One region of the Staphylococcus sp. HMSC071G07 genome, then DNA from elsewhere that is predicted to be linked to it. Evidence: riboswitches for the same ligand, from Rfam matches in the RefSeq annotation. Region 1 holds a riboswitch; each other region holds the start of a gene.
What was found. A riboswitch is a leader RNA that binds a small molecule or an ion and turns the genes downstream of it on or off. The one in region 1 is predicted to bind thiamine pyrophosphate.

Region 1 (5,257 bases):
AATCATACGCTCACTCTTAATATCTTGTGTACCGCAAATAAAATAAACTTTTAAATCCGTAGCTTTAAACATTATGACACCTCTGTCACTTGCTGACACTGTTCAAGATCTTTAATTGAGACATGAGATAAACGATCGATAAAGTGCATTTTAAAAGTACCTGGACCTGCACCATTCGCTAATGACTCCGCTTGTTCTGCCGCAATGTTGAATGCACTCACTGCCTCTATTAAACATTCCGCATCAGGGTGGCGATCACGTTGTAAGAAACTTGCGATGACCGCGCCGAGCAAGCAACCTGCACCTGTCACTTTCGCGAGTAATGGCGAACCATTCGCTAACTCGAAACAACGCCCCTCTTGAACCACTACATCTTTCTCACCTGTGATCAAAATCGCTGTGTGGAATTTGTCGTATGCTTTCTTAGCGATATCCACAGCATCTAAATCATCTGCGCTATCTGTTCCTTTCATCGTCGTGTCAGAATCAAGAAGCGTCAGAATTTCTGAAGCGTTTCCTTTAATGACTGTTGGACGAACCACTTTCAAGAATTTGCTGCAATAGGACTTACGAAACTTCGAAGCCCCTACTGCAACGGGATCAAAGACAATCGGACAGTCTTTCGATTGCGCGGTGTGAGCAATCGCTAACATGTCCTCACCGCGCGCTTGCGTTACTGTTCCAATGTTAATTAACAAAGCGCCTGCCACTTGAGCGAAAGCATCTGATTCTTCTGGCGCCTCACTCATAGCAGGACTCGCACCTATACTCAATAATCCATTTGCTGTAAAGTTCTTCACCACATCATTCGTGTAGCACACAGTTAATGGATTATTCTCTCGTAATTGATCTAACTTACTCATCATCTAAGCCTTCTTTCTTCATGTACGCGAAATGATTTACTGGGCCGCGTCCTTGCCCAATTTCTGGCGTATACTTAATGCTCAAGGCAATAAAGTCTTTCGCTTTCTTCACAGCTTCGTATATCGTACGCCCCTTTGCAAGTTCTGCAGCAATCACTGCTGAGAAAGTACAACCTGTGCCGTGTGTATGTTTCGTATTATAACGCGGTGATTCAAACGTGTAGACATCATCGCGAGTGAATAAATAGTCTTTCGCATGCGTACGACTTGTCGCATGTCCACCTTTGATTACGACACCCTTACTGCCAATTTCATCTATAAAGATGTGTCCCGCTTTGTAGACATCATCTTCAGATTCAATCTTCATCCCCACGATTTCTTCCGCTTCAGGTAAGTTCGGTGTCGCTACATCTGCGAGTGGTAGTAAAATGTTCTGTAAATTGCCTTTCGCTTGATCATCCATTAATGAGTCGCCACTTTTAGCCAACATCACAGGATCAATCACGTAAGGAATATCAGGATAACGCTCTAAATATTGACGAATTAATTTCATCATATCTTCTGACGCAATCATCCCTGTCTTGATTGCATGTGGAAGCTCATCGTCAAAAACGCTATCTAACTGTTCTTGAAGCCAGTCCAGCTCGAGGTTATGAATATGTTGAACCCCCATTGTGTTCTGAGCGACGATACTCGTAATCGCCGCCATTCCGTATACGCTACAAGAATGGAAAGATTTCAAATCTGCCATGACTCCTGCGCCGCCTGTAGGATCTGTACCTGCTATCGTTAAAGCAATCTTAGGCTTATTCATGCGTTTGACCTCCATAGTTCCACGCTTCTTGGTTGTAAGACATACCGAAGAAATTGCGTTCGTGAATTGTACTTTGTAAGAAACTTTCTTTCACTTCTTGACGTTCTTTGTCATCCATATCGGCAGTTAATTGATCCATTAATTTATCCATCACATCGACTAAGTCATCCATTTCTGTACTGTAGAACTCAAACCATTTCGCTAATACAGAATCACGATTGAGTGCATTGTCATTAAGCGCTCTCTTCGCAATGACTTGATAAACGTATGGACATGGTGCCATCGCTGCTATCGTATGGGCTGCGTTCTCTTTCGCATAAGCATTGTAATACATATGTTTGATGTAGTGATCGCCGCTCGGTGGCCAAACCTTTTCAGTCACAATCTCTTCGTAAGGTTTGTTCACGTAATCCGCTAAGATTTCATGCGCTTCAACTTCGCCATCCACGATAAATTGAATCTGTTCAACGAGGAATTTCACTTCGTCGAGACTTGGCACTTTAGGTATGAGTAATGCATAGATATTCGCAAACTCACGTAAGTAAGATGCGTCAGCTTTGAGATAGAAATAAACCGCTTCATTAGGCAATTTGCCGTGTAACATATCTTGGATAAAAGGATCGTTGTAAATGTCCTCGATAATAGGTTGTGATGCTTCTTTCAATTCTTCGGAAAACTTCATCATTATGCCTCCTAATAAAAAACTACATTCCAACGTAGGAATGTAGTTTTAGACAGAAACATATTGATATTAAGGCTAAAATACTACTTTCCTACGTTGGTACTAACCAATTCAGGTTATAAGGGTCTGACATACCGTCATCTCAGCTTACTAGCTCCCCTAGTAGTTTAATGATTTATTTGATTTAAACATAACAGATTTAGCCTTGTGGTGCAAAAGAATGCGTTGCAATTTCAATATGAACTATTATCTTATTGTTGTTCTTGTTTATGCACTTCAGTCAATTTGTCGATAATCGCTTGAGCTAAAGCTTGACTACCATCATATGCGAAATATTCCGTATGGTTCGCAGATTTCGCATACCAGTCGACCACATGTACATTTTTATACCGTTTCTCAGCGGCGTGAATCTCGCTGTTTACATGGTTCTGATAATCTCTAGGCACACGTGTGGTCACTAGATAAATATTCGCATCTTTCAAAGTGCCGATGAGCTCATCGAGTTGTTCTTTCGTAAAGTCGCCGTTCGTACCGAGTTCAAGAACAACGTCTTGTTTCGGTGAATTATAGTTACTATACGAACCTTGGACGAGTGGTTTCGCTTCAATGAGTTGACGCCCTACTTTACCGTCGATCACTGCTTTCGGTACTTTATCTTGGAAGACTTGACCGATATCCACCATTACGGAATCACCAATTAACAATGGTTCAATCTTCTTCAAATCGAGTTTCTTCGTATCTTTATTAATCTTCGGACCTGTCGTTGGTTGATGTTGATGCAGCTTTTTCTTGTTACTGCTAAATGATGTTTGTTTCTTCTCGTGGTGTTTAGAAGCAAGTGAGTCGAAACGTCCAGTATAGAGTAAGGCAATCGAAGCTACGAAGACGAGTAAAATAAGCCCACGTCCGAAGCGTTTGATTTTAATTGGATTAATAGAGAAAGCCTTCCAACCTTTGCGGCGAATCGGATTCTCTATACAATGATAAGATAGTTCTGTCATCGCTAACATGAGCGCGATATCAATCATATAGGCATACCATGGGATTTGTCCGGCTACAAAATGCTTGTGCGTAAATACGATGACTAGGAAATGCCACAAGTAGAGGCTGTAAGACCTTTTACCAATATAGACAAAGAGTGGATTACCCATCACTTTCGCAAAGTTACCTGAAGGATGCACTGCACTCGCAATGACCAACAACGTGAGTAGTGAAATCGCGTAGAATCCGCCGTGATAAAGCCAACTACTCTCATATTTTACCACGACGAAGAGCACGAGCAGAACCACTGTGCTGACTAAACCTATGATATCAATGCTCGACTTTAGACCTTTGGAAATATCTTTCTTGAGACTAAAAGGCGGCCATAAAAAAGCTAAAAGCGAACCTAATAGCAACGTTTGAAGACGCGTATCCGTACCGAAGTAAACGCGCGAAATATCGTGATGAAGATGGAACAATATCGCCATCGTCAACATCGACACTAAAGAGATAATGAAGAGCATTGACATGACGAGTTTCTTATTATTCAACTTTAACAATAAATAAAGAATGATTGGATAGAAAACATAATATTGTTCTTCAATCGCTAAGGACCATAAATGCTTAAACGGCGCTATCTTGAACTGATCAAAGTAATCTAAATGTTGGAAGATATACCACCAGTTCGACACGTAGAACAACGCAGCTAAGACATCTTTCTTCGTTTCAGTGATAATACTCGGTTCAAATATCAATATATAAATGAGCGTAATCACGATAAGGAAGAATAGTGCAGGTATCAACCTCTTAAAGCGTCGTAACCAGAATTGTCCAAGATTAATACCTTGATTGAGATAATACTCTGAGACGAGCAACGAGGTAATCAGATATCCCGATATGACGAAGAACGTGTCTACACCGAGAAAGCCACCCGTCAGCCATTGACTATTGAGATGATAAATAATGATGGCTAGTACAGCGACAGCCCTAAAGCCATCAAGACCTGGCATATATTTAGGTTTATACAATTTATGCGTACGTTTCATTTCATGATTTGTATTCATGCTGTCATCTTTCCTTCTTATTATGTATATCGAGTCGGTAGTGCTGGAGTTCAATGGAAATCGGAAATCTTTATGTGCGTAGTGGTGGTTCGTGCGAATTTGTGTAAGTTATTTACCGAATTAGGACGTGTGATGCCCCCTAGTCGATGTGATTAAATAACAAAGTTATAGAAGTAAACTGATTCTTAAATTCACATTCTTGTTATATATTTTTAGATTAAAATGCAATTAAAAATTATTCCATACTTTCGCCTCGCATGTCTTATAAGAAAATTAAAGAATAGATTTATTTTAGCATACTTTGAAGTGTAGGAGTAGAGACTTAAGAGGAAAATTTTTACGGAGAATTAATGATTAAGAGAGAAATTCAATAAACCGAAAGAATAAAACAAAGAGCAGGACTAAAAACCTTTATAGATTAAAGTCCTGCTCTTATACTCACTTATTTATTATGTTCTTCAACCAATCGACGTGTGATTAGATCTGTCAATGCTTTACTTCCCTCGTATTCTAAATGAATACCATCGTAAGCGAAATAGTCCTTATGTCCTTCTGATTCTTTATACCAATCAATCACATGAACATTTTTATGCTTTTTCTCAGCTTTATGCATTTCTTTATTCACATGATCTTGATAATCTCTTGGCACTCTGACAGTAACGAGATAGATATTTGCGTCATTAAAGTTTTTAATCAATTCTTCTAATTGATCCTTAGTAAAGTCACCATTCGTACCGAGTTCGAGCACTACGTCTTTATCTTTGTTAGTGTAATCTTGATATTTATCTGTCGCTAAAGCATTGGCTTCAGTTAATTGGCGTCCTACTTTACCATCAATTGTCGCATTAGGCAC
Region 2 (5,257 bases), on a different contig from region 1:
CCTTGAATACTTCAACTGGTGGCAGTTCTGGAACGGGCGCGTCTAATTCCCAATCTGAACAGTCTTGTTGGACGAAGAAACTGAGTTGTTTCAATGCTGAATCGATAGGCAATTGGTCGTCTAACGCAGCTTTTTTAGTTAAAGCCTCTTCATGTGTAGGTGCGACGTATGTCACGAGGCCTGGGAAGACTTTGATTTTAGCGTCGGGTCTATGACTTTCAGCGATAGCCTGATCTAGCTTGCGACGATAGGTCTTAGCTTGATTCAAGTTCCAAGAAACGGAGTACACTGCATCTGCATATTTGGCTGCTAAAGCTATGCCTTGCTTAGATGCTCCCGCTTGCATTGCGACAGGTTTGCCTTGTGGACTTTGTGGTGTAGTGGATGGTCCATTTACTTGAAAATGTTTCCCTTGATGAGCGAACGAATCGATTTTCTGACTATCTACAATTTCTTGTTTTTTGCGATCAGGTGAAAAAGCCTCAGAATTCCAAGAAGTGAGGAGTTGATTTATCACTTTCGCAAATTCGTCTGCTTTCGCATAACGTGCTTCTCTTTCTGGTAATTTAGGCATACTATGATTTTGCGCTTCTTGATCAGTCATTGAAGTGACGAGGTTCCAACCGACGCGTCCTCCAGTAATATGATCTAAACTTAAAAGTTGACGAGCCACGGTAAAGGGATTACTGAACGTGCTAGAAATTGTTGAAACAAGACCTACATGCTTTGTAACTTGTGAAATTGCAGTTAGATTAATGAGTGGATCGTACCAGAATGCAGGTAGGGAACGATTGTCACTAGGATTGAATGCTTGGTTGTCGGCGAAGAAGACTGCATCGAAATAGCCTTTTTCAGCAAGTTGTGCAAGGTGTTGGTAATAAGAAATGGAACCGATTTGTTCGATAGATGAGTCTTTCATGAGCCACGCAGCCTGATGGTGACCACAACCCAATAGTAAGATACCAATATGTATATGTTTGTTTTGCATTTTACGAAACCGCCTTTACTAGATATTTTTTAAAATTGCATAAGGAACTGTTTTACAAAAATACAAAAGCTAAAGCCCGCTATAATTAAAGAAACGAGCTTTAGCAAGATCTCATTAATTCATCGTTAAACCGCCATCAACTGTAATATTCTGACCCGTAATGTTGGTCGCGTGTTCTGATGCTAAATGAGCAACCATGTTAGCCACATCTTGAGGTGTAGTGACTTGTCTTGTCGGCGTAGTTTGAGCGATTAAATCAAACACTTCTGGCGTCGTAGCTGCACTTGCATCTGTCGTTTTCAACAAACCGCCAGACACTACGTTCGCAGTAATGCCGTGTTGACCCAATTCAGAAGCAAGATTACGAGTGAAGCCGATTAGACCCGCTTTGGCAGTCGTATATTCATGATAAGGCACCACCGGATTCTGATATAAATTGGTACCAATACTGATAATACTGCCGGAGTGACGCTCCATAAATTGAGGAATGACACTTTGAGAAACATTAAATGCCGCTTTCAAAGTACCGTTAATTTGTTGTTGATAGTCTTCCCAATTGAGGTCTTTAAATGATTTCTGCGCATTAGGATCGAATTTAAAGCCAACAAGCGCATTGTTGACCACCACATCGATTTGTCCAAAGTGCTCAGTGGCTTGTTTGACCATTGCTTCAACCTCTTCGCGTTCGGTAACGTCGGCTTGGATTGCGATGGCTTGATGTTCGTATCCTTTAATCAGTGCTTCAGCCTCTTCTTTACTTCGATGATAGTTCACTACCACGTTGAATCCTTGTTTGAGTAGCGTTTTGGCGATTGTTGCTCCGAGTCCTCTGCTGCTTCCTGTTACTAATACTGTTCTTGTCATATTTAACACTCCCTAGTCCAATTTTTTGGCAAATAAAAATACACAACCTTCACGAGGAAAGTTGTGTAAAAGACGTAAACGAATCTATAAATAATCATAGTAAGCGTGATTAATTATTGTGAATCGGTACTACACTTTCCTCCGCTAGCGCAAACTAGATCAGGTTCAAAGGGTTTGGGCCAGGCCCATCTCAGTTCGATGACACCCCTAGTGTATGTATGAAGTTATACTCTAAATGTAAGGTTATTACATGTCAGAGTCAAGATTAGTGAGTTTTGGTGGGAGGGTGAAAATGAAAAACTGTCACGATAATCGTTTGAAATTTAGAAATCTGTACATATTTTGTGAGAGGATAATTTTGTCAAAACTTCTTTAAGGTTCGTTTTTTAAGTTCTAAAATTTTAAAATTCATCTCCTAATCAACTTCAGATTATGGTACGTTATTAATAGATTATGGAAAAAATTGGGAGGGCTACCATGATTTATAAGTCGGAGAAAATGTTAAATATGATCGGTATAGGACTACAGATGTTGACTATATCGGTATTAATACCGTATGCGTTATATAAGACGCGCATGCATATTTATATTAATAAGAAACTTGAAGGGGTTGCTGACCAAATGATTGGCTATCCGATTGAATCATCGGATCAAACTTTATTTTGGTTATGTATCCTAATGATAGTGAGTGTTATTACAATAATATTAGCTTTTGTTGCTGCTAAAAATTTTAAAAATAGACCCAAACTCACAATAACTTTGATGTTTATTTGTGCTTTCTTAAGTTTGGTGACGAGCTTGCCAGCTGTCGTAATTTGGATTATTGCTGGTATAAAGACGATAAATACATATAAAAGAAATGGTAGAAGTGAAATAGTGAGAGAGAATGAAACTTCAAAAATTAAAAAAATGGACGGATTTGAATTAGGATTACTTATAGCAAGTTTGTCTATTAGTATTCTTTGTATATTTATTTACGCGTTAGCAACTATCCCTTATGCAATGATTATAAATTCTGAGGCATCCCGTACATTCTATCGCGATCCAAGTGTCATAGATGGTTATACTCAAACCATGATATACAAATCATTTTTATATACGAGTTTCATATACTCTGGATTATTAGTTACCGTAATTGCGATAGTAGTGCTGATTATCTATTTAATTAAAAGTAAAAGCGTTAATTTCTTAAAAGCGAATTTATTTATTATCGTTGGTTGTGCTAATTTAATATTTAACATTATTGCAGGCATGTTCTTACTTATATTAGGAATTCTGTTATATAACAAAATGGGACAAAAACCAGAATATGATGAGAATAATCGACGAGAAGAATTAGCACAGTAAAAAATAGCGAGATTCACTGGAATGGTGAGTCTCGCTATTTAATTTACTTCTCATTCTCATAAATTTCTTCATTAACAGTATTTTGCAGTGTATTAACTTGATTTAATCCTGCTTTCATTAGGATGAAAACTAAAAGCCAACCGAGGACAATTAAAATAATGATTTTCAGGTTATAACTACCTAAAAATGTTATATTTACGTCCCAAATTGCGTGTAATATAACAGATGCGAAAAAGAAAAATAAGAATCTTGGATCTACGATGTTATTAAACTCGAATTTCGCTTCACTTTTAGCAATAACTACGGCAGCACCTACAATCGCCGCCCAAACAAGATGACTTCCAAGGCCTGTCCAAGCACGTAGGATGATCATATTCATGAAATCACCTTGAGTAAATAAGCCAAATTTCAAAATATAACCTGCTGATTCAAAGACGGCAAAACCTGCTCCAATTGCGGCTCCTATGAGTAATCCATTAAGAATCTTATTTGTCTTACTCATGTTCACAATTATGATAATGATAATTGCTTTACCAAGTTCTTCTACGATTCCTATAGAGATGGCATCAGTGAGCGTCATTAATCCAAATACTTCTGCCTCTTCGCTAAATGATACAAAGTTATAGAGGAAGAGTGTAACTAAAAGTGAGAATACGCCCCCAATAAAGAACCATTTCAGAACTTCGAAGATACTGATATTTTTAAAAGCGTTAGTCTCATAGAAAAAGAAGAGTCCTGATAAAGGTACAGTTAAGGCACCAGTAAAGATAAGACCTGGAATGGCGTTCTCATTTCCAAATGATGTAGCCATAACCCATAAAAGTACAAATGTTATAGCCATGGCCGCAAATACTCGAGAAAATAGCCATGGGCGGCCCCATTCATTGGAAACATCTTTAAGGGCAGGCGTCGTTTCTTTAGTACCTGCAATAAAGATGCGATCGGCTTCTTCTCGTGAGTGAGATTTAAATACTTCTGAGAACATATCGCGTAAATTGAGATTTAGACTTTCTTCATTTCCTGCCATTTTACCGATAGATTTCGTCGTATTGTTGAATAATTGTTTCGCTTCGTCCGCGAGACTCACGTTCTCTTTAGTTTGATTTTCGAGAGATTCCGTATGTGAGAAATTAGAATTTGAAGCGGTCGCTAAGTTGAAACCGCACTGCATACAGAATTTGTCGTCTGGATTGACTTCTGCATGACAACTTGGACAGTGAGGGACTGAAGTAGTTTGTGCTTCTTCAGAATATGTAGCACCATCATTTTCTAAATTATTACCGCAATACATGCAGAATTTATCTTCAGGATTAACTTTTTGATTACATTTCGAACATTGCATGAGCATCCACCTTTGTTTTTTTATGTATAGTCATATTTTAATTTATTATTAAAGGAATTGCTATATGATTTTTGGATTGATTAAAAGGGGAAGCACATAATTTACGCATACTTAGAAAATAGATGTTTAGAATTTTTTAAATAAGTAATTAAATTCACGTTATTTCATGATAAACTATGTTTGAGCAAAGTCAGAAGGGAGTTTACATAATTATGAAATATAAATCAGAACGTGTGTCATCTTGGGTTGCTGTCGGATTAATGGGACTCGCATTATTAGGGTGCTTTCTAGGAACTATCTTTTTCGCAATTATGGGTAATCAAACGAAAGAAGGACTTATAGCTACAGATGCATTTAGTTATAGTGAAGCTGATGATTTTATTACTTTGTGGGGACCTATATCAGTTTTTTTCCTCATTTCATCTATTATTCTCATTATTTTTGGTATTATTGGTTCGATTTGGATAGGCAAGAAGACGAAAGCAGCAGCGATTATGCTTTTGGTTATTGGTATTCTATCAATAGTCTTTAACTTTTGGCCAATCGGTCTGATTTGGATTATTGTTAGTATTAATCTTTTCCGCAAACATTCTAAAGAGCAACCTAGCCAAGGACCTCACCAAGGTACATATGATAGACAACAAGATTATACTAACGAGCAAGATAAACACGCTGATTTTCTAGAAGATGATGCTCGTCGTTATACGAAAGAAGTT
Region 3 (5,257 bases), on a different contig from region 1:
TCATGCTAGTTCACTCTATAAAAATTCATACTTCTCGTCCGATGAAACTACTTTAACGCACTCTATACACAAATTAATGATAAATCTTACTTCCTTGTTCTTTAAACTCTTCGGCCTTTTCCTTCATACCTTCTAACTTCTCTTGATGTTCTTCTCTAATATTATGTGAAATCTTCATTGAACAGAATTTAGGTCCACACATACTGCAGAAGTGTGCCACTTTAGCAGCTTCAGCAGGTAAAGTTTGGTCGTGGTATTCTCTAGCTTTTTCAGGATCTAATGAAAGATTAAATTGGTCGATCCATCTGAACTCAAAGCGCGCTTTACTAATCGCATGGTCGCGCTCTTCAGCATTTTTAAGCCCCTTAGCTAAATCAGCCGCATGTGCCGCAATCTTGTAGGTAACAACACCTTCACGCACATCGTCTTTATTCGGCAAACCGAGGTGCTCTTTCGGCGTCACGTAGCATAACATCGCAGTACCATGGCTCGCGATGTTCGCAGCACCAATCGCTGAAGTGATGTGGTCATACGCTGGAGCGATATCTGTCGTTAGCGGGCCTAAAGTGTAGAACGGCGCCTCTTTACAGTAGAAGTCTGCTAAATCTTGGTTCTCCTTAATCTTATGCATTGGAATGTGACCTGGACCTTCAATCATCACTTGCACACCATGGTCCCAAGCGATATCTGTCAGTTCACCTAATGTCTTAAGCTCCGCAATTTGACTCTCGTCATTCGCGTCATAAATCGAACCTGGTCTCAAGCCATCTCCTAGGGACACTGCGATATCGTATTGAGCGAGGATGTCGCATATTTCACTAAAATGCTCGTATAAGAAGCTTTCTTCGTGATGCGCTAAACACCATTGCGCCATGATTGAACCACCACGAGAGACAATACCTGTGAGACGATCGACTGTCATCGGTACGTATTGCAGGCGGACACCCGCGTGGATAGTAAAGTAATCTACGCCTTGTTCAGCTTGTTCGATGAGCGTGTCGCGATAGACTTCCCATGTTAAATCTTCAGCGACACCATCGACTTTTTCTAATGCCTGATAGATAGGTACAGTGCCTACTGGGACAGGTGAGTTGCGTAAAAGATATTCGCGCGTCGCATGAATATTCTTACCTGTAGAAAGATCCATGATCGTATCAGCGCCCCAGTGAATCGCCCACACTAATTTCTCAATCTCTGCTTCGATAGATGAAGAGACAGCAGAGTTTCCGATATTCGCATTAATCTTCACTTGGAAGTTCTTACCGATAATCATCGGTTCAGATTCAGGGTGATTGACGTTATTTGGGATGATTGCACGTCCACGAGCGATTTCTTCACGAACGAACTCCGGTTCGACGTCTTCACGGCAAGCGATAAACTTCATTTCTTTCGTGATGATGCCTTGTTGGGCATAGTACATTTGAGTAACAGGTTTGTCGCTACTAGACTTTCTAGGGTCATACTCAAATGGATGTTCAACTAACTTCTTATGTCCTGCTTTTTTAAAGCCGTTATCAATCGACTGTACACGGCGACCGGTATACGTTTGCGTATCTTGTCGATCTTCAATCCATTGTTCACGCGTCTTAGGGATACCTTTGAAGACGTCGACTTCGTAATCTTTAGAGTGATAAGGTCCTGCAGTATCGTAGACATAGAGTGGTTCATTTGTGCGCGTTTCATTCTCAAAGACTGTTTCTGAGAGGTTTATTTTTCTAAAAGGCACCTTGATATCGCTATCCATACCTTGTCTAAATACGCGTTCACTCGCGGGAAATGCTTTCTGAAGTTCAATATTTTCTTGTTTCATGAAATTAAAGTCCTCCTCCATTAAATTGCGCTAGGAGGGCTTAAGTGGAGAGGTTCAAGAGAAGCGGTTAAGAGAAATCAACTGATAGGCAGGTGAATTGTGGCAGTTAAGAATATAATCAATTTGATTTCTATAATTAAGTAGTAAATATTAAAAAAGCACATCCTTAAGAAGGAATGCGCAAAGAACGACATATAGAGACGTCTCGTGTGTAAGCCATTATCTATTCTGCAAGTGCTTAATAATGATAAATCTCGCACTAATCACGCGTTATCCATATGAAATCCCACGTGGATTGACTTACAAAACGATAGAGTAGAGCAACTAAGCCCTTGTATATTCACTACTCTTCGTACGTTCATTTGCTTCCCTACGCTAGTATTATCTAGTTCAGGTCCAAAGGGTTGAGGAATCCTCCTCTTTCAGCACTTTAAAGCACCCCTAGCAATGTAATATGAAATTACATTTATATCATAGCAATAATTAACAGAAGTTACAAACTTATATTGAATGAATAACTTTACATACTTTTGTAAGTAGCTTTATAAAAAGTAAAAACAATAATACATTAACTTATGAGCGTCTCTTAGAAACATATATTTTCTTCTGATTTAATCTGTATTTTATATTGGAGAGTAAGTGCGTTTACTATTGTTCAAGTAGTAAAATATAATAGTAGAAACTAATACATTATCCCGAAAGAAGGTTTTACCATGTCTCCACAAATAGTAGATATTCATCATCATATTATCCCTCAAATTTATAAACATGCATTGAAGAAGATTGGCGTAACGACAGCAGGTGGTTATCCTATTAAAGATTGGGAGCCTGAAGATAGTCTACGAATGATGGACGAGTTAGGTATTGATGTCGGTGTGACTTCAATTTCAGAGCCAGCGACACTTCCTTTTAAGAAAAAGAAAGCAGCGAAAGTCGCACGTCAAGTCAATGAATACCAAGCTGAACTCAAGGCGAAGTATCCTGGGCGTTTCAAAAGTTTCGCTTTACTCCCTATGCCGCATGTCAAAGAGTCTATCGCGGAAGTGAAATATGCGCTTGAAGAATTAAATTTAGATGGCGTTGGTTTATTGTCTAACTATGGCGATGCGTATTTAGGTGATGATCAGTTCGATTCAGTGATGGCTGAGATTAACCGTCATCAAGGTATCGTCTTTGTACATCCAAGTTCAACGTCAGATAAAGTTGCGAAACCGCAATATGTCTTTGCAGATTTCCTCGAAGAATTTACGTTTAATACGACACGCGCAGCAACGAACCTTGTACTCAGTGGCACGATGGAACGTTATGATCAGTTGAAGTTTATTCTCGCGCATGCAGGTGGAACGTTACCGTATCTGAAATGGCGTATTCATGAGGCGTTAGAGACACAACGCTATATTATGGAAGATCCGAAATCGCGTTTACAGCCGATGATGGGGAGTAAGAAGAAAGATTTAGTGAAGACGGTTATCAAACACCCTGTGAAATATGCGAAGATGTTTAAGCAGTATAAACATGGTCTTGATGACTGGAATACGTTAAACTCAACCGTTTCGGAATACTTTAGTCGATTCTATTACGATACAGCGCTTTCGACAGGGGATGCGACCTTTGCAAGCTTAAAAGAAACGACAGATGTGTCACATGTGCTCTTCGGTTCAGATGCGCATTATGCGCCAGATTCTTGGATAGATAAAATGCAGCAAGATATAAGTCGTACAAATTACTTCACTGAAGAAGAAAAAGAAAGTATATTTAACCGAAATAGCAAACAACTATTCTCATAAAAAAGAAGCTGGATTCCGTTAGTGTTCCCCATGTTAAACGACGTATATTTATACTTAAATCTAACGATAGGGGTAAACGAAATCCAGCTCTTAAATTATTCAGGGTATCGGTCTGATTTACTAATGTTCCCATTCTCATCAAGTAGAGGAGTGAGACCACCACCTGTTGAAACCCAACTTGCTAAATACTGATTTCCAGTCACTTTGTCGGTTAGTATATAAGTTCTAACATTCTTATCACTCGAAGCTTTCTCCGTCACGAAACGGTCTTCATCTTTATCCTTACCAAAAATAGTATTACCTCACTTTCTAAATAATGATTCATACTTTCCATATTGCCTTTCGTCATTCTTTTTATAATCAAAGCATGTAGTATTATTAATACCAGACTAAAGTATGCTAGTAAATGGTGATAGCCAACTAGAGCTACTATAAATATAAGAATTGTTATAAGTGATAAAACATTGCGTCGCGGCCCGCAAATTCGCCTAACCCCCGTATACATATAGAAAAACTGCGCTCTTATTACAGCGCAGTTTTAACAATCACAAATCCTTATTCAATATGGTCTCTATCATCCTCGTGCGTAAAGTTCTTCTTATAATTAACGTAGACTTTAAACAGTTGTAGAAGAACCAAGATTAACGCGAAGAAGGCTAAGACGGAATGATGACCGACTAAAGCCATGATGAGCATGATAATTGCCACAATCAACGTAACAATTGTCGCTAAAGGTGATAGCATACTGTTATCCATTACCTTCAACTCCTTTCGTTAGCGTTCTTAATCTTCTCTGGATCTTTGGCGATATTGAACATAATAGTAGATATTCATGATTAGTCCCACAATACCGACACTCATAACAACGTAGTGGTGATTGATGAAACCACTCACAATCAACGTGATTCCAAGAATCCAGCCTATGATGATTAGTAATAACATCGTGATGTTTGAACGCAAGGATCTTCACTCCATTCTGGGTAGTTGTAGCGTAACATATTTCGAAGTGCCTTAATAACAAAGTCTTTCTCTTTATATTCATTATATACGCTGGGTATAATTAAAGCTAAAATAATTGCGCTACAGCATCCACTAAGCTATAACCACCGAGAAAAGTAATGACTGCAACGACAAGTCCACCAATCACATTCCATTTCCAGTTATTGACATAGTCGCCGAGTAGACGACGGCGATTGACGATAATAAAGATCACAATCGCAACAATCGGCAAGATCATTCCATTTAATGCTTGTGCGACAAGTACCACCTGAAGCGGTTCGAATCCTAAAGCAGAAGAAATAATGCCGACGATGATGATGCATGCAAAGACGGTCTTATATTTCTTGCTCGACATGCCATCTTTCCAACCAAGTAAACTACTAATCGTAGCAGCTGCACCTGTTGGAGAAGCGAGAGCAGAAGAAAGACCTGCGGCAAACAAGCCAATACTCATTGCGTAGGGTGCTGCTTGACCTAAGATAGGTTCTAAAGGTCGAGCGAGCTGGATGACACTCGATACTTCTTCACCTCGAATTAACGTAGCAGCTGAAATTAAGATCGCTGCTGAAATGATTCCACCAATCGTAATTGAAAGAACGGTGTCCCAACGCGCAAAGCGCAGCGCTTTTATACTGTGAAAGCGTTCGTGAACTGCAGTAGA
Region 4 (5,257 bases), on a different contig from region 1:
GCAATAATTTCTGGGTCGTGTGTAATCATGATAATCGTCTGACCTTGTGCTACACGTTCTTGGAAGAGTTGGATCAAGTTAAAAGTATTATGGCTATCCAATCCAAAGGTAGGCTCATCCAACATGATGATATCTGCTGGTGAACTTAACGCAGTTGCCACACTCAGACGACGCTTTTGCCCCATAGACAATTCGAACGGATGTTGGTTCTGCACACGTTCTAAATTGAGTAAGCGTAACATCTCTTTCGTTTGTTGTTGTGCTTTCTTGTTATCTTTTTGACTAAATTGAATAAAGATTTCATCATAAACGGATTGCGTAATAAACTGTAGTTCAGGATTTTGATACACGAGATACATATGTTGCGCTGCATCCTTGATTTTCTTTAAATAATGTCCGTCATAGATCATCTTGCCATCGTATTTGATTAACTGCATCATAGATTCGAGCAATGTCGTTTTGCCGGTACCATTTTTACCTGTAATCGTGATCCACTCACCTAAGGAAACGGTAAATTCGTCAAGAGCGATCAACGTCTTGTTACCGCGACGAATAGCTCCATCTTGATAATGAAAGACAGGCTCAGTAGGGGTGGAGGATGTATCCTGTGCTTTGGGCGCATAATCCCATGCATTTGGATGCCATACCCCGTACTCGGTCAGTAGCTCCTCGTGTTGAGCGAGAATTGCTTCGGGTTTGTCATCAGCAATAATCTCGGCGTTATAATTGAGTAGAATGACACGGTCGATGTGTTCCCAAATATGTTCAACCTTATGCTCCACGATCACGACAGTTTGGTCTTCCCAGAAATCTTTGATCTTGCTCCACAATTCAGCTGTGGCTTCTGTATCAAGCATAGCTGTTGGCTCATCTAGGAAAAGGGTCTCAGCTTGTTGCAGTAACGTTTCTGCAATCGCTAATTTCTGTTTCATACCGCCGCTGAGCTGGTTTACGTATTGATCAGGATCAACATTGAGACCTACTGAATCTAAAGCGCGTTGAATCGCTTGGTCCATTTCGGAACGTGGCACTTGTCGATTCTCAAGAATAAAGCCGAGTTCTTCTTTCACTTTCGGCATGCAGAACTGTGTGTCAGGATCTTGAAAAATCATGCCACAATGTTCATCAATATGTAAGTCGTCATATTTCATCGGAAGTTCAATTAATTCAGGAACGATGCCACTTAACACATTTAATAATGTACTCTTACCCGCCCCAGAGGGACCGAGTAAGAGTACTTTCTCTTTGTCATGAATTGTTAAATTGAGACCGTCGAAGATCTTATGTTCACCATTCGGATACTTCAGACGTAAATTTTTAGTCGATAGCACAGTATCGTCTCCTTACAAGTTATCGTAATCTTTTTTAGATGCAGGTCTGAAGAGTTTGGTTACTCCGGTCTGATCCAGCACCTTGACGATGTAGTAAGACAGTAAACCTGCGACTAACAGACCACCGATTAATCTGAAGACGATGTACAGTGTTAAGTTCCAACCTGTCAACTCATTGAGGTAGCCATACGCGAAGTCGAGTGGCAAGGTAATAATCGCTGCCATTAATCCAGCAAGCATAGCTACTGCAGCTGAACGTGATTTGTAGCGGAAGATGAGGAAGATAACCTCACAAGCGACACCTTGGAGTAAACCGTAAATCATCGTAGGGACATCGAAGCGGCCCATGACGATGGTTTCACCAGCACCTGCTGCAAACTCAGCTAGAATTGCGATACCAGGTTTAGGAATGATGAGATAAGCAACGACCGCTGCCATAAACCACATGCCGTAGACGATTTCTTCTACGTGTAAACCAGATATTTTAGAAAAATCATATACGAAATTCCAAACGTTATAAATAATCGCGAAGACGACTGCGATTAAGACTGTGACGAGTATGTCGGAAAGCTTTAAACCTCTTGAAGCTCTTGTCATATCTATTTCCTCCCAATAAAAAACGCACAACCTCATCTAGAAGTTGCGCGAAAAACAAACAGAAAGAAATAAACATTGGATGAAGACTCTGCCGAGTCATAAAAGGCAGAGCTTAACATAATAGTAATCGCTCACTTTCCTACGCTAGTATCATCTAGATCAGGTTCAAAGGGTTTGAGGTTCTACCTCATCTCAGTTATAACATAACACCCCTAGTGCGTTAGATTGATTTGTAATTTAATTCTAATGTAGACTGGTTGAGAACGATTGTCAAGGCTTTCTTGAGATATGTCAGAGAAGTTCGGTTTAGTGGGGTCATAGAGTAGTATAATTACATTAAAAAGCACGTGAAAATGCACGCGCCACATGATATTAGGTGTGAGTGACGCGTGCCTTGCGACTAATAATTATAGGGTTTGTGTTTATCTTACGAATAAAATGTGTAGAATTCGAACGATGTTTGGCTATTAATCTAAAGAATCTTGGACGTTCTGTTTTGTTTCTTTAACGTTATCTTCAGCTTGTTCTTTCTTATCCTTTAATTGCTCTTCTTGTTCTTTTGCTTGTTCAGCTGCTTGTTTGTTCTTATCTTCATTTGTCATGGGAATCAGGCTCCTTTGTTGATTATTCTTACCATTAGTATTATACCCGTTTTAAATAATTTACACACAATAATGTTGTAAAATCTGTTTCTTTACTGGGCGAAATGGAAATAGAAGAAGTAAGTTGAGTTGATAGGTCGCGTGCGTTATAATTTACATACTTATCTCACATTCGAACAAAGCGTTAGTGTGCACACATGAAAGGTAAGCTCAAGTTCAAATGCGATTGCTGTGTGCTATAAACGCTTCATTTACTTTTACAGATAAAGTAGGGATCGAGAATACAAATCGCGACTCAGCTTGTTTACAGAAAAGAACTTAAATTTATAAATTGGTGTGACAAAGCACCATCGTTACTTGTTTCAATGATTTTACATACTGAAACAGACATTGTAGCTCATGTTTAATCATAAGCGAGAAAAGTGTGAGAAATTTCGGTCTCTAGACCTATTTCTTGTACGATATAGAGACAACATGGATATGTTCATATATAATTGTTTTGAGGTGAAATGAATGTCTTTCCTTAAAAAACACGCCGAAATTATATACAGCTATATTATCGGTGCAGTCGCACTGTTAATAGGTGTTATTATATTACTTAATTTATCTTTCATTCACATGCTTAATGGGAAAGATAAGATCAACTTAAACATACATAATGTATGGGACTTTATTAACGCATTCTTTGCAGAAATTATTCGAGTAATGAGTACGTTTATTGGTAGCTTTCCAATCGTCAGTGCGATTATCATCATTCTGTTCGGTTTATTAGTTATCGGTATAGGTATTCTGTTGTTCAGAACAACTTCTTACGACTATGATATTTCTGTATTCTTCTTAGTCATCGGAATACTATTCTTTATCATTACACTCGTCTTGATGACGCAAGTTTATAGTTTCTTTGCGATTATCTTTGTGATTCCTTTTATCATTCACATTGGTTATATCGTTTATAAAGATGATTTAAATCCGAATCATCGTAAATATCATTATTTATGGATTATCTTTAGCTATGGTATTTCTTACCTTATCACGCAAGTTGTGCTATATGGCCGTGTAGACAATAATGATATTATCCCGATTGACATCTTGAGTGTGAATGCTTTCTTCTTAGTGATGTGGTTACTCGGTCAAATGGCGATTTGGAACTTCTTGTTCTTACGTCGCTCTCTTCCGTTAACTAAGCAAGAGTTAGGTGAAGAAGAACCAGAATTATCACGGACGAACAAAGAGTCAATGACGAACCAAACGAAAGAACGTATTAAACACTTACAAGATAAAACGACGGAGATTACTCATAAGACACGTCGTAGTATGGATATTGAAAAAATGCGTAACAAGAAAGATCAATTCGTTGATAAATGGAAACAACGCATCGATATTCAGGAAGATGATGTACCGAAATGGATGCGCAAACCGAAATGGTTGAAATCGTTATATATTGAATTAATTTGTGCAGGAATCATGCTCTTCTTTACACTCATTGAGTTACACAACAGAAGTTCCTTGTTTATGTCAGGGAATTGGGAGTTATCACAAACGCAATATGTTATTGAGTGGATCACTTTATTCTTGCTCATGTTAATCATGATCGTTTATGTGTTATTGACGTTAACCAATTACTTTAAAAATCGATTCTATTATTTACATCTCTTTATTATTAGCATACTCTTCTTCAAATTATTTACAGAGTTTGCGAATATCATGATTCACGGTCAATTATTCTCAACATTCATTACGCCAATTCTGTTCATTATGCTCATTGCAGTCATCGTTGCTTTCGTCATTAAATTACGTGAGCCTGATCGTAATGATAAAGAGAGAATGGAAACTTTAAATTCGAAGTAGTTCTTACTTTTAAAAAGTTAAAATTGAGAATGAGAAGCAGATATGGAAATCAACTCGGTTTCTGTATCTGCTTTTTAAAATGACAAAAGCATTCTGCGGCATTTCAACGCTCATGAAAGAATTGAATTTCTCTAAAGAATAGGAGAGGATAGAATTGGCAAACAAAATGCGAATAAGTCGTAGGCTAAGCTCACTAAAGAATGATAAACTAGGTGAACACAGCATATGATATGGTAGAATTGAAAGTTAAAATAATAACACAATAACAGTGCATAAATAGAAAGGGTGTAAGTGTCAGAGATGAAGACAGCGACATTAAATAAAGGTAAAGAGAAGAAGTATTTGAATCACTATCCATTGATAGATGAAGCGGACCTCTATGCACACGATCATTTGAAAGAGGGGGATATCTTTCAACTCGTGACTGACTCAGGAAATTATATTGCCACAGCTTACGTCGGTCATCAACATAAAGGACTCGGATGGGTGTTGAGCTACGATCAATCAGAAGATATTAATGCCACATTCTTCGTGAATTTATTTGAAGAAGCGCAAGCAGAAAGAGATTATTTCTATCATATTGAAGGTACTAATGCATTCCGTCTCTTTAATGCAGAAGGAGACGGTGTAGGTGGTTTAACCATCGATAATTACGATGGGCATTTGTTGATTCAATGGTATTCGAAAGGGATTTACAAATTTAGATATTTAATTCTACAAGCGATTCGTCAAGTGTTTGATTACACGTCTATTTACGAAAAGATGCGCTTTCCTAATCACACGCACGAAGGTGGCTTTGTTGAAGGCGATGCCCCAGAATTTCCTATTATTATCGAAGAGAACTTCACTTTCTATAACGTCAATCTAGATGATGGTATG

Region 2: another riboswitch for thiamine pyrophosphate. It lies ahead of HMPREF2802_RS10785 (3-oxoacyl-ACP reductase); the one in region 1 lies ahead of tenA (thiaminase II).
Region 3: another riboswitch for thiamine pyrophosphate. It lies ahead of thiC (phosphomethylpyrimidine synthase ThiC); the one in region 1 lies ahead of tenA (thiaminase II).
Region 4: another riboswitch for thiamine pyrophosphate. It lies ahead of HMPREF2802_RS05010 (ECF transporter S component); the one in region 1 lies ahead of tenA (thiaminase II).

Annotation. Positions count from the first base shown of each region.
Region 1 is NZ_KV804785.1:23,285-28,541, forward strand. Features, by position in the region: gene thiE (thiamine phosphate synthase) at 1-72, opposite strand, end outside; gene thiM (hydroxyethylthiazole kinase) at 72-863, opposite strand; gene thiD (bifunctional hydroxymethylpyrimidine kinase/phosphomethylpyrimidine kinase) at 856-1,677, opposite strand; gene tenA (thiaminase II) at 1,670-2,359, opposite strand; TPP riboswitch at 2,431-2,530, opposite strand; gene HMPREF2802_RS11025 (acyltransferase family protein) at 2,611-4,404, opposite strand; gene HMPREF2802_RS11030 (acyltransferase family protein) at 4,847-5,257, opposite strand, start outside.
Region 2 is NZ_KV804784.1:320,319-325,575, forward strand. Features, by position in the region: gene HMPREF2802_RS10780 (LLM class flavin-dependent oxidoreductase) at 1-988, opposite strand, end outside; gene HMPREF2802_RS10785 (3-oxoacyl-ACP reductase) at 1,103-1,852, opposite strand; TPP riboswitch at 1,972-2,071, opposite strand; gene HMPREF2802_RS10790 (DUF4064 domain-containing protein) at 2,330-3,199, shown strand; gene HMPREF2802_RS10795 (PrsW family glutamic-type intramembrane protease) at 3,243-4,541, opposite strand; gene HMPREF2802_RS10800 (DUF4064 domain-containing protein) at 4,754-5,257, shown strand, end outside.
Region 3 is NZ_KV804768.1:635,754-641,010, reverse strand. Features, by position in the region: gene thiC (phosphomethylpyrimidine synthase ThiC) at 74-1,810, opposite strand; TPP riboswitch at 2,161-2,263, opposite strand; gene HMPREF2802_RS07470 (amidohydrolase family protein) at 2,524-3,597, shown strand; gene HMPREF2802_RS11850 (DUF6440 family protein) at 3,693-3,857, opposite strand; gene HMPREF2802_RS07465 (hypothetical protein) at 4,153-4,353, opposite strand; gene HMPREF2802_RS12160 (hypothetical protein) at 4,381-4,557, opposite strand; gene HMPREF2802_RS07460 (Nramp family divalent metal transporter) at 4,664-5,257, opposite strand, start outside.
Region 4 is NZ_KV804768.1:140,975-146,231, reverse strand. Features, by position in the region: gene HMPREF2802_RS05015 (ABC transporter ATP-binding protein) at 1-1,331, opposite strand, end outside; gene HMPREF2802_RS05010 (ECF transporter S component) at 1,344-1,928, opposite strand; TPP riboswitch at 2,048-2,152, opposite strand; gene graF (glycopeptide resistance-associated protein GraF) at 2,396-2,530, opposite strand; gene auxA (lipoteichoic acid stability factor AuxA) at 3,044-4,378, shown strand; gene HMPREF2802_RS05000 (class I SAM-dependent rRNA methyltransferase) at 4,679-5,257, shown strand, end outside.